2 regions of the Ruegeria sp. CH6 genome follow, and region 1 is predicted to be linked to the other one. Evidence: riboswitches for the same ligand, from Rfam matches in the RefSeq annotation. Region 1 holds a riboswitch; the other holds the start of a gene.
The links. Region 1 has a riboswitch for cobalamin ahead of ACR0CW_RS04525 (CbtB domain-containing protein). Riboswitches for the same ligand answer to the same signal wherever they lie in the genome.
Positions count from the first base shown of each region.

Region 2: it holds a riboswitch for cobalamin, as region 1 does, so the genes downstream of both, ACR0CW_RS10435 (aromatic ring-hydroxylating oxygenase subunit alpha) here and ACR0CW_RS04525 (CbtB domain-containing protein) in region 1, are expected to answer to the same signal.

Region 1 is NZ_JBQFQS010000002.1:50,010-56,406, reverse strand. Features, by position in the region: gene cobM (precorrin-4 C(11)-methyltransferase) at 1-216, shown strand, start outside; gene ACR0CW_RS04540 (cobyrinic acid a,c-diamide synthase CobB) at 203-1,525, shown strand; gene cobA (uroporphyrinogen-III C-methyltransferase) at 1,522-2,250, shown strand; gene cobF (precorrin-6A synthase (deacetylating)) at 2,243-2,986, shown strand; cobalamin riboswitch at 3,030-3,236, shown strand; gene ACR0CW_RS04525 (CbtB domain-containing protein) at 3,273-3,443, shown strand; gene ACR0CW_RS04520 (CbtA family protein) at 3,448-4,146, shown strand; gene ACR0CW_RS04515 (hypothetical protein) at 4,211-4,705, shown strand; gene ACR0CW_RS04510 (DUF1636 family protein) at 4,702-5,046, opposite strand; gene ACR0CW_RS04505 (DUF302 domain-containing protein) at 5,199-5,663, shown strand; gene ACR0CW_RS04500 (thiamine pyrophosphate-binding protein) at 5,743-6,397, shown strand, end outside.
Region 2 is NZ_JBQFQS010000003.1:365,863-372,259, reverse strand. Features, by position in the region: gene ACR0CW_RS10440 (FAD-binding oxidoreductase) at 1-449, opposite strand, end outside; gene ACR0CW_RS10435 (aromatic ring-hydroxylating oxygenase subunit alpha) at 455-1,708, opposite strand; cobalamin riboswitch at 1,791-1,994, opposite strand; gene ACR0CW_RS10430 (AMP-binding protein) at 2,313-3,815, opposite strand; gene ACR0CW_RS10425 (hypothetical protein) at 3,727-4,572, opposite strand; gene ACR0CW_RS10420 (hypothetical protein) at 4,572-5,900, opposite strand; gene ACR0CW_RS10415 (BtaA family protein) at 5,897-6,397, opposite strand, start outside.

The DNA of each region.
Region 1 (6,397 bases):
AGTTGGCCGGATGAGCAGATTATCCGCGCCACCCTAGCGACCCTGAAAGATGCGCTGGACGAGAGCATCTCTCGCACAGCATTGATCATGGTAGGTCCAGCACTGGCCGGTGAAGGTTTTGACGAAAGCTGCTTGTATTCCAAAACCTATGACCGACGCTATCGTCCTCAGAGCGCGGAAAGCCCGTGGTCGAGCTGGAGCCATGGTGATGACTAATCCTCCCGGAATTCTGATTTCGGCACCATCCTCGGGCACCGGAAAAACCACAGTGATGCTGGGTCTTTTGCGCGCTCTGGCCGAAGATGGACTGACGGTTCAACCGTTCAAAAGCGGCCCGGATTACATCGATCCCGCTTTTCACAGGGCGGCGGCTGGCCGGGACTCGTTCAACCTGGATAGCTGGGCGATGGGTGAGCCTTTGCTTAACGCGATCTCGGCGCAGTCAGAGGGCGCAGATATTGTCGTGGCCGAAGGTTCCATGGGACTGTTTGATGGGGTCGCCAAGCCCGGAGAACTGGGCCACGGATCCAGCGCCGAAACAGCCCTGCGGATGGGATGGCCCGTGGTTTTGGTGCTGGACGTAGGCGGACAGGCGCAATCGGCTGCCGCTACGGCGCTAGGATTTCGGATGTACAATCCGGATCTGCCCTTCGCCGGGGTGATCCTAAACCGTTGCGCGAGCCCGCGGCATGAACGCCTGACACGTCTGGGTATGGAGCGTGCGGGTCTGCCGGTGTTGGGTGTGTTGCCGCGTCGGGGTGATCTGACTTTGCCAGAGCGGCACCTTGGATTGATACAAGCGGTCGAGCACCCTGATCTGGAAAGCGCGATTGCCGGATACGCGGCCTTTCTGCGTGAACATGTGGATCTTGATGCGATCAAGGAGGCTGCCTCCTCAGGCCCCAATGGGCCATCGTCGACCGCGCTGCCGCGCCCCCCAGCCCAAAGGATTGCGCTGGCCAGGGACGAAGCATTTTCCTTTACCTATCCGCACCTTCTCAAAGGTTGGCGCGCAGCGGGTGCTGAAATCCTGCCATTCTCGCCGTTGGCCAATGAAGCGCCTGCCGACGATGCAGATCTTGTCTGGCTTCCAGGAGGTTATCCTGAGTTGCATGCCGGCACTCTGGCAGTCGCTGACACTTTCCAGACTGGTCTACGCAAGCACGCGGAAACCCGTCCAGTGCATGGTGAATGCGGTGGATACATGGCTTTGGGCGACGTGCTGATCGACAAGGAAGGTACGCCACACAAAATGGCGGGATTGCTCGGTCTTGTGACCTCTTATGAGAAGCGCAAGTTCAACCTCGGCTATCGCAAAGCCGAGTTGTTGGCAAAGATGCCCGGTTTCTCGGTTGGTACAGCGCTTCGCGGGCACGAGTTCCATTATTCGTCTATTGTCGAACAGCCCGATGCTCCTCTTGCGCGAGTCTTTGACGCAGAAGGTGCGGAAGGACCACAGACAGGATCAGTTCGGGGCAACGTCACCGGCACATTCTTTCATCTGATCGCAGAGGCCTCAGCATGAGCGGTTTCGTTTCGTTCATTGGCTCAGGCCCCGGAGATCCGGAACTACTGACGCTCAAGGCCGTTGACCGGATGCAAAAGGCCGATGCGGTTTTGTTCGACGATCTCAGTAGCGGACCTATTCTTACCCACGCCCGCGAGGACGCAGATTTGGTGGGTGTAGGAAAGCGTGCTGGTCGCCCCTCACCCAAGCAGGATCATGTGAGCCGTCTGCTGGTCGACTATGCACAAACCGGTGCCCATGTCGTTCGCCTGAAATCAGGTGACGGAGGTATGTTCGGTCGGCTTGAAGAAGAACTGGTCGCGCTGAAGGCAGCGGGGATCGAGTATGAAATCATCCCCGGAATTCCATCTGCCGTCGCCGCCGCGGCAGCCGCAGGCATTCCGCTGACCCGCCGCCTGACAGCTCGCCGTGTACAATTTGTCACCGGCCACGATGTCAGCGGCAAACTGCCCGAAGATTTGAACCTGCCGGCGTTGGCGGATTCGGGGGCGACCACAGTTGTTTTCATGGGCAAACGCACTTTCCCGCTACTTGTTGAGGCGCTGCAAGCACATGGTCTGCCTTTGGACACGCCCGCGCTGATGGCAGAATCTGTCTCGACACCCGATCAGTCGCTGCACCGCTCGACCATCGGAGCGTTGTCGGAACGGCTGCAGTCTGAAATCGGAACAGCCCCGGCACTGATACTCTATGGACCGCTGGCGGAGTTCGATAATGTATGAACTGAGCCTGATAGGGATCGGTACAGGCAATCCGGATCACGTGACATTTCAGGGTGCCGAGGCTATTCGTGCAGCTGATCTGATCCTGATCCCGCGCAAGGGTGAGAACAAGGCAGATCTTGCCGGCGTACGTGAGAAGATCATTTCTCAAGTCACTGAAGCGGCTCCGCAAATCGCCTATTTCGACATCCCCACGCGTAGGGCCGATGATGGCTATCTACGTGGGGTGGATGAATGGCATGATGCAATAGCACTGCGCTGGCAGGAAGCGATCGCATCCCATCCTGATGCACAATACGTGGCCCTACTAATCTGGGGCGATCCCTCACTTTATGACAGCTCGCTGCGAATCGCTGCGCGTCTCTCACCGCAACCGATCAAACGGGTGATTCCCGGTATCACCGCCCTGCAGGCCCTGACCGCAGCACATGGGATTCCGATCAACGATATCGGCGCACCTTATGTCGTTACAACCGGTCGCCGTATCCGGGACGAGGGTTGGCCTGAGGCTGCTTCAACCGTCGCAGTGATGCTGGACGGCGAATGTTCGTTCCAGAGCCTTGATATGGCAAATTATGACATCTGGTGGGGCGCTTACGTCGGTATGGAAGAAGAAATCCTGATCAACGGAACCTTGTTTGAAGTTTGTGATGAGGTTCTCTCAACTCGTGCACAGGCAAGGGCTGATCATGGCTGGATCATGGACATCTACGTTCTGAAAAAGCGCGTGATTTGACCGAAAACGTCGCAAATGGCGATTGCGCAAACCTGCGCATCGCGGCTAAATGATCGGGTCTGGTCCTGCCGGAGAAATCCGGATGCTAAGAGGGAATGTGGTGCGACTTCGTCTGAGGTCAAAGCCAAAGCCGCCCCCGCGACTGTAAGCGGTGAGCCCCTGTTCAACCAGCCACTCCCGATTTCGGGGGGAAGGCGAACAGAGGCACCGACCCGCGAGCCAGGAGACCTGCCAGGCGAACATAGAAACACCAGCCGTCGGGTGCGACGGCACTGGAGGACAAGAAATGACGACACAAACTCAAACAGCATCTGCTGCAAAGACAGGCTTTCTGCCGGTAATGTTCGCAGTGGTTCTGGGCCTGGGAATCATCACCCTGACCGGACATGTTCAGGCATCTGGCTTGCATGACGCTGCACACGACGTGCGCCACGCAACCGGTTTCCCCTGCCACTAAGCAGATGTTCAGTCGCATTCTGACCAGCGCGTTGTTCGCTGGTGCTGCAGCGGGGCTGATTGCCGCCTTGCTGCAGCTTGTATTTGTGCAACCCGTTCTGTTGCACGCCGAGCTCTATGAGTCCGGTGAACTGGTGCATTTCGGTGGAGAAGCAGTCACGGCCCATCCCGAGCTACCGGGCATGTTCTCTGAGCTGACACGCGACGCGCTGAGCGTCATCTTCACCATGCTCACCTATACCGGTTACGCACTGGTTCTGGTTGCCCTTATGTCTGTGGCCGAAGGTCAGGGTCACAAGATCGATGGTCGCACAGGTGTTCTGTGGGGTCTGGCGGGCTTTATCGCGGTTCACTTTGCACCCGGCTTTAGCCTGGCACCCGAAGTTCCTGGCGTTGCTGCTGCAGATGTTTACGCACGGCAAGTCTGGTGGTTCGCCACCGTCGCGGCTGCGGCGGTTGCCATGTGGCTGATTGCGTTTGGTGGCAACATCATCAGCTACGTGATTGCGGCAGCGCTGCTCGTTGCTCCACATCTGATCGGCGCACCCGAACCGGATGTCTTCACCGGACCGGTCCCAACCGAAATCGGCGCTCTGTTTGCCGCACGTGCCTTTGGCATCGGCCTTGTCGCATGGGTTCTGGTTGGCGCATTTGCCGGCTACTTCTGGCAAAGCGAAGGCAAACGCGCCGAAGCAGCAGCCTGATACCCCAACATGTCATCCCGCCGGGCTCTGCCCGGCGGGTTCTTTTTTGGCTCAAGGAATAGAAATGGCTCGCTCACTTGCCCTCTTTGCAATTGGTCTGGTCTTTGGCGGCGGCGCTGGTTTCGTTCTCGCCGCGGCCAATGGCGTCACATTTGACGGCCACGACCATGCGGACCCCAATCAGCATGGCGGTTCTCATGCCGAAGCCATGGCGCATGATCATTCGACCGCCATCAACCTGCCTGCCGGTCAGGATGCGCCCGGTCTGGAAATTACGGTAACGCAGGACCCAATGGCCGGATGGAACCTGCATGTCATGCCTCGGAACTTTCGGTTTGCGCCCGAAAACGCCTCTGCTGCGGACAATCCCGGTGAAGGTCACGCACATGTCTACGTGAATAGCACGAAACTCGCCCGCCTTTATGGCAATTGGATGCACATCTCCGATCTGCCCAAGGGCGAGGTTGAGATTAAGGTATCGCTGAATGCCAACAGCCACAGCCCGCTGATGGTCGAAGATGTGCCGGTCAGTGCTTCGGTAACTGTACAGGTGGACTAAAGCGCCGGAATACGCGCCCGCAAACACAAGCGAAGCCGCCCGCATGGTCGGGCGTCTTCGATCCAGCCAGCGGGGCTGTCCAGATACGCTCGACAAGTCGCAGCAATATCATCCGCATCTGCAACGATATCGATCCCCGAAAAAACATATGACGCCATGCCTTCGCCCTGCAGGGCGATCGACGTGGGTTCGCTACATCCACTGAAACAGGCGTGTTCTGCGATTTCGATCTCCGCCGCAAGGTCGATACCGGTCAATGCCGCTTGTACGGCTTGCCGTTCGGCATCACGATCGCGCGTGCCGGAACAACTGGTGCAAATTAATAGCCGGGTCTGCGCCAAATACGTTTCACCTTAATCTTGAGTTCCGCTGTTTCTGAAGCTTTCAGCGCTGTGACACAAGCCCGTGGTCGCGATGAGCGCACGAGAATGTGAGTGCACCGGAAAGTGATATCTGGCATCAATCTCACACTCAAACCCTTGGAGGTTGCTTGATGAAATCGCTATGGTCTGTGCTTTGTCTGTTGGCTCTGCCCGCATGGGCTGAGTTTACGGAACCACTTTCTGGCTGGGCTGTCTATCTGACCGACAAGAGTTATCAGGAGCTCGTAGACGATACAAAGAGCGCAGTGAAAGAAAACGGTCTCATCGTGGTAACGCAGGCCGGACCGACCAAAGCGGCCGCTGCCCGCGGGATTACGATCCTCGGAAATCGCGTGATTGGCGTTTTCAACAATGACTATGCAGTTCGCGTTCTCGAGACTTCGACAGCGGCTATGATCGAAGCCCCGATCCGGTTCTATGTAACCGAGAATGAAGATGGCACAGCCACCCTGTCCTACAAAACGCCCAGCTTTGTATTTGCCCCATATGTCTATGAGGGTGGTGAGCCTTTGGCCGACATTGCCGAAGAATTGGACGATAAGTTTCAGGCCATTGCTGAAAGCGCAGTCAAATAGTCACACTGACGTGATGCGCCTTGCGTCCCGGGGCGTCCTCCGCAATCTGCTGCGTAACACGAATTTCGGAGCATGACTGATGCAGGACCTGTCCCCCCGCGCTGCTGATCTTTTGGCCCAAAGGCTGTATGAGGCCGGTTGCCGCCACGCATTTGGTATGCCCGGCGGTGAGGTTCTGACACTGGTCGATGCGCTCGAACAGGCTGGAATCACCTTCCATCTGACCAAACACGAAAACGCTGCGGGATTCATGGCCGAGGCCGTGCATCACCGCGATGGCGCACCCGCCATTCTGGTGGCAACACTTGGTCCGGGGGCGATGAACGGCATCAATGTGGTTGCGAATGCGCTGCAGGACCGGGTGCCGATGATTGTACTGACCGGCTGTGTCGATGCAGATGAGGCGCTGACCTACACGCATCAGGTCATGGACCACAGTCAGGTCTACCGGTCCATAACCAAGGGGACCTTTCTGCTGACCGCAGAAGGCGCTGACATCATCGCTGACAAAGCGGTATCACTGGCCAATCAACCCCGCCCCGGCCCCGTGCACATTGATGTGCCGATCTCGGTCGCTGACACCCGCGTCAGCAACAGCAAACGCCGCCGCCTGGCAAAACCCGCTGCCGTTGCACCAGAGGGTGACTGTCTGGAAAAAGCCCGCCGTTGGGTGGCCAATGCAGAACGACCCCTCGCCATCATCGGCCTGGATGTTCTGTATGATGACTCTCGCA
Region 2 (6,397 bases), on a different contig from region 1:
CGACCTTCATCCCACATACAGGTGGTCATCGACATCATCGGGGTGATGCCGGAGCCAGCCGAGATAAACAGGTACTTTCCTGCCTGGCTTTGGGCGTTGGTAAACAGCCCCCCAGGCCCAATGGCTTTGAGACGCATACCGGGTTGAAGGTTGTCCAGCATCCAGCGCGTGCCGATACTGTCGGCTTGCGCTTTGGCAGTGATGGTTATCGACCGTGGCCGCGACGGCGATGATGAGATCGTATAGGTGCGATGAACGACCCCTCCGGGTTGACTCGGAGCTGGGATTTCGAGCGTCAAGAACTGACCTGGATGATAGGCGAACTGCGCCCCAGACGGGGCACGGAATGAAAAACTGGCGGTGTTCGGCATCTCGGGCACGACAGAGACGCATTCCAGCATTTCGCCATCCTGCCAGATGGCCGAAGAGAGCGTGTTCAGATCTTTCATCAGCCTTACTCCGCCGCCATCGTGTCCGGCGCCAAGCGAGCCGACAACGTGTTGCAATACCAATCCACGAACTGCAGCACGCCGGATTCCTGAATGGGTGAATATGGACCAGGTACATAGGCCGGACTGTTGATACCCTGCTGGTTGTCCTCGACCACCTGCCGGTCTTCGTCATTCGTGGCGACCCAGACTTCGGTCAGACGTTTCACGTCGTAGTCAACGCCTTCAACCGCGTCCTTGTTGACCAACCATTTGGTAGTGACCTCAGTCTCTGTCGGGCTGATCGGAGTGACTCGGAAAACAAGCGAGTGATCGGCAAGGAAGTGGTTCCACGTGGTCGGATAGTGGAACTTCAAAAGCGATCCCGCATCGGCAAAGGGCGACCGGCCCAACCAGCGGCGCACGGCAGACTTTCCGTCCATCGTATAGCTCTCAGCGCCTTCTTTCAGCGGCATACGCGCCAGACGGTATTGACCATCATCACTCAGATAGAACTGCGATGGCATACCCGCAGCCTGACACCGGTCGAAATGGGTCTGCATGTGGGCCGGGGTCTCACCGCCTTCGATCCCTGTAACGCCCGGATCGTCGGGAAAAGTCCGGCACAGAGCAGGATGGTTGCCGCCGCAGTGATAGCACTCGCGGTTGTTTTCCCAAACCAGCTTCCAGTTGCCGTTCTCGATGATTGAGCTTTCAAAGGCGACCTTGGCATTCCCCAGATCATGCGGCTCAAGATACGGGCGCGCTGTATTGGCGAAGGTGTCGAAATCTGGCGCGTCATCCGCAAGACATATATAGACCAACCCGGCAAGCTCGCGGCAATGGACAGTCTTCAATCCATGCTGTTTGGGATCGAAGTCCGACCCCATGTCACGGGCCCATAGCAATGAGCCGTCAAGTTCGTAGGTCCACTGATGATACGGGCAAACCAGCTTCGGCGCATTGCCTTTTGCAGCCTTGCAGATGATCGAACCGCGATGACGGCACGTGTTGTGAAACGCCCGTATCTGGTCATCGGAGCCGCGCACAATAATCACTCGGTAGGCACCTACATTGTACGTAACGTAGTCGCCCGATTTCACCAATTCACACGCCGGGATGGCAAACAGCCAGTCGCGATAATGGATGGTTTCAAGGTCGGTCTGAAAAATCTCGGGATCGGTATAAAACGCCTGTTCCAGAGCATAACCCAGGTTTCGACGCGCCAACAGGCTTTGGATATTGTTCACTTCTGGCTCTCCTGCCGCGCCCCGCGGCATTGCTTGGGCAGATGACAAGGAGGAACCGTCCGGAGGCGCGCGAGGATCACGTCCGAAACTCGTGCCCCCACCGCCACCCGCGGTTTGACATATCTGAGAGGCTGGTTTCCGGACTTGAAAGGGACTTGCGCCCGGTTGCGACACCTTCCCGGGATCCTCGTCCCAGTGGTTGATTGTCGAACCTGACCTTCCTTACCGTTGCGGGGGCAGTGCCGGACTTACACCGGCTTCCCAATTCTCCGCTGCCTGAGAATCAAACAGCGGCACCTCACGAATACCAAGTTATTTCAGTCGCTTTTAACCGCTGAAATACTTGCGACATTCGCGGACGCAAAACAGACATCGGATTCCTCGCACGCAAATCAATACGTGCGATTGTTCTCCTACATCCAATCCTCAAATGGTTTGGCCCAGACCGATCAGTTCCGACAAATGCCTCTAATGAGCCCAAGCTGCGCTTTAGATTTTCTCTCAGTGCGGCGGGTAGATCTACTGGTAGTTGGTTATTGCAAGTTGCTGGACTTTTCTGCCGACTAGCCGGCAGGTACAAAACTGTGCTCGACTGCTGTTTCCCGTCGGAACACGGAAGGGAAACTACCGAGGATCAACAACCCAACAAGTGAGCAAGTTTTACTCGGTCAACTTTGGAATTGTGGCGTTTGTCCATTGGTATTTTTCTCACGTGGATCACTTTGGCAATACCCAGTTCCTGCGCCAGACTACTCCAGTTTGATAGCTGACCCGCGTCACCTTCAATGCATAAAGCGGGGCTTTCTTCGAAGTTCATAAGCGCACTGTTCGTCACGCCCGGCCATTGCCGGGCTGCAATTTCGATTGCGAAAGGAAAGGTGCGACCAGTCGGGGTTCTTACATCGCTCCCCAGTCTACCCAGCAGCCACAAACGCCCCCGTTCATCCAAGTGACCCGCGTCGCCTGTTCGATGCCATATCGTGGTGCCGTCTTTGATTTTGTTTTCCTTGGAGTGCGAGGGATCAAGATAGCCATCATTTACATGATCGCCCGCGACCTGAACTTCATCGTTTCGAATTCGGAGTTTGATTTGCGAAACCGGAAACCCGACAAGAAGCCCCTTGCCTGCTGCCATTTCACGTTGGTCAACTTCGGAGATGTCACGTACATCAAGATGCGCAATCGGTTCAGCTTCGGTTGACCCATAGACGCAGACCACGTCCAGACCAGTATTGGCGAGCAGCCTCTCAACCAGGTCAGGAAACACCGGGCCGCCGCCGGTGAAAACCGTGTGCAGTTGGCCGGTATCTTTACACTGCGCAAGTTTTTCGCACAAAGACGGTGGGATCAAAAGCCGTGTAACTTGCTGCTTCGATATCCAGCCCGCTAACTGCTCGGGAGATAGTCGATCCAGATTGCTCATTTTCCAATTCGGCAGAACAGTCGTACGCCCGGCCGCAAGGTTTATCAGGGTGAAAACCGGGAACGCAACCAGATCCCGTTCGACTGCATCACTGTGTAGAAGCGGCGCAATGGCATCATGTTGCGCCATCAGAAACGCGTGACTGCGGGGTATGGCCTTGGCTTGACCTGTGGTGCCGGAAGTGAAGGAAATGAGCGCCGTGTCACTGTCATGAACAGCCGCGACTCCGGGGTCACTGCGGGCACTGCCTGGTAGTAAAAGACGCAGCTTAAACAGTTCCGGCACAACGAACTTCAGCAAAGCAAAGTGACCTGATGCGCAAAAGGCCTTGGGTTGGGTCGTTCTCGCTGCGTGACGCAACCCCGCGAGTCCCATCGCCGGTTCAGGCAAAACCACTGTTGCGCCCAATGACCATAAGGCCGCAAGGCTAGCGTAAAGATCAGCGTTGACCGGCATCGCCAGTAGAACGTAATCGCCTTGGCCAACTCCCTTGCGCTTCCACTTACTGGCCAATTGCTGTGCTCGTATCTGCACCGCACTAAAGGTGATCTCGCGACCGTCGCCCTCAACAATGGCCGTCCGGTCCGGGTGTCGATCAACCGCAATGGCAAAATGGTCCAGCAGGTTAGCCATCCAGACGCAGCCCAAACAGGTTGTACCGCCGGAATACCGTTGCCCCTTCGACAACGCTGCGATTGGCGGATTGGTTGTCATCATGGATCAACGCGTGGATGGCGGACTCATAGCCAAGCTTCAGGGCAGACATATGGAATTGACTGGCCAAATGGCGACCTGCGCCACGTTCAAGGCTTGCATAGGTCTTTAAGATTGCCGCTGTCGGGTTTGGGCCTTCTGCATAGTTCGGAATGCCAAACAGAAAGCCCGCCAATGAGCCGTCCGGACGCCGGGCAAAAAAGATAAGCTCGCGCTTCAACATCGGAACGACAGGCATGTACATAGCAAGAAAATCACGCTCAGAGATAGGCTTATAGAAGGCGTTTCGGGAAAAAGCCTCAACAGATAGATGATACACTTGCCGGAATAATTCTTCGGGGTTGGTTCCGTCCCAGGGCTCGACATTAAATGCGTCGGTTGCAGCAGGAGAAGACTTGGTCGTTTTTGCCAATGGCACACGTGCCGAGAAATACTTACTGATGGTGGTAAATCCCGCTGCCTTAAACACGTCGGGCTCATGTGATTTGTTTGTCGGCTCCATCAAAAAGGGTGCTGAACCGTCACTGTACGATACAAACCGGTAGCTGTGCCAAGTATCTCCGGACATCGGGCCAATGATCCGATCAACCCCGGCATGCCGGACACGTTCAATTGCCATTTGCAGAGCTTCCAAGCCGGCCTCTGGGGCCTCACACGAGAAGTCGCCGATTGTTGCAGCTGGGACGCCAGCCCAATCGGGGCCCTGCAGATAAACAGACAGTTTGGCACCGTCAGTCTGAATGCTCTCTTTCGTCATCATACAACTCCGGTGACAAATCCGTCGCCAATAGATCCTGCTATGAACCAAATGTAGTAGGCAAGCGGGGGTAGAACCGCCAAAAGCGTGAGCCTCGAAACACGGTTCTTTTGGAGTAATTGCGGAAAAACCAGGGGCACAATCGCCATAATTGCGAGTGATACAAGCGAGAGCGCGGTCAGGGGTTCAGCCCAGTTCGATTGATCAGAATTCAGGGAAACCGCCCAGATACGAATTAGAAACAGGACCGCGGCAACCAGCGGTATCGCAATAGGAATAGTGCGCAGCGCCACAGCAGTGAGCCCCATGGCCAACCCCATCGCACTGACTCCAAAAAAAGATATCGCATCCCATCCCGTTGCATTTCCCACCGCAAGCCAACCGAACCCCAAAAGCCCCAAGGCGGCTACGATATCCAGATCGGGATACTTACTGTCACAAGGAGAAGCAGTGCGCGCCCAACCGTGTGCGGCAAGAACCATGATAGGCAGTACTGTGTTCTGCAGTTTTGCGGCTGCCAGCAGCAGAAAAACCGCAACAACATAGACACGGGTCGTATGTTTGGTGAATCCCAGCTTTGTTCCCACCACGCCGAAACTGACCAGAGCAGCAAAGAACAAAATGGTTAGCACGGCCAGCTCTGCCAGTGAGCTAAAGTAATGGGCTTTCAGAAAAATCAACAAGCCGAGCGGCAAGAACAGATTGTCAAAGCCCCGCCAGCTTTGTGCCTCGACCAATGTGCCAAAGGCCGCAACCATAAGGGACAGCATCATGATGTTGGACGGCGGGAGTTTCGACAAAAACAAAAAGCAGATGATGGAAACCAACAGCGTAACGACAAAAAATACTACTGACCCTTCCAGGCTCTTGTCGCCATCTTCAACCACGTACCGCTTGGTTCCATATGTCGTTCCGGCAAGCGCAGCCGCAGCATCCGCCAGTGTCAAAACGGCGATCGGAAGCACGTAATACAGAGTGTTTTCCCCGGCCAGCAAAAAACAAAGTCCAACGGAAATCGCCAACAGGAAATCACCATATGAGGTGCGTTCGACGCTGTGCAAAGCTGCACCCAGACCGCGTGAGAACCGGGGCAAACGTAAGATCGACATTACAAGTATCGTTACCCCGATCAGCATGTAGACCGGCCAGCGATCCGGGAAAATCCACGGCAGAACCAGCGTGAACAGCCCGGTTCCGACATGCATTAGTTTACGTTGTACTTCTGCGTTTAAGCCAACCTTTTGCGCCAGCCGTCGGACAACTGCCATCAATCCCAACAGGGCCAGAACAGAAGCCAAGGCCAGCAGGATCTGGACCATGACACTCACGCGAGCACCTCTTCCACGACAAAGTCTGAATAGAAAAAGGCCATGTCCCGTGCTTTTAGCCGAGCCTCAATCTCGCGTTGTGTTTCAACTTCGCCTCTAAATGAAGCGGGCAAACGGCGCGGTGCCATCATGTTCCAATAAACAAGACGAGCCTTTGGCGCGGCAGCTGACAGGATTGATCCGTAGACCTGCGCAAACACATCAGGCGACATATATTCGAAAATGTCAGACAGGTTGAACCCGCTGGCTTTTTCACCGGTTGAAACGAAGGCCTCTAACGATCCGGGCCTGATATCGAGACGATCGAGGCGAGCGCGGATGGTATCATAATGCTCAGGCCGCCAGGCCATCGGCAGCGCGTCGCCATGCGTACCCTTCAGAATCCAGTGCAAATAGGGATTTTGCGACGGATCAGTATCAACGCCTGCGTGGCGAATGCGACGCGCCACATGCTGGGCAGGGCTGCCTTCAACGTGATCGAAGAACGCCTTGTCGCG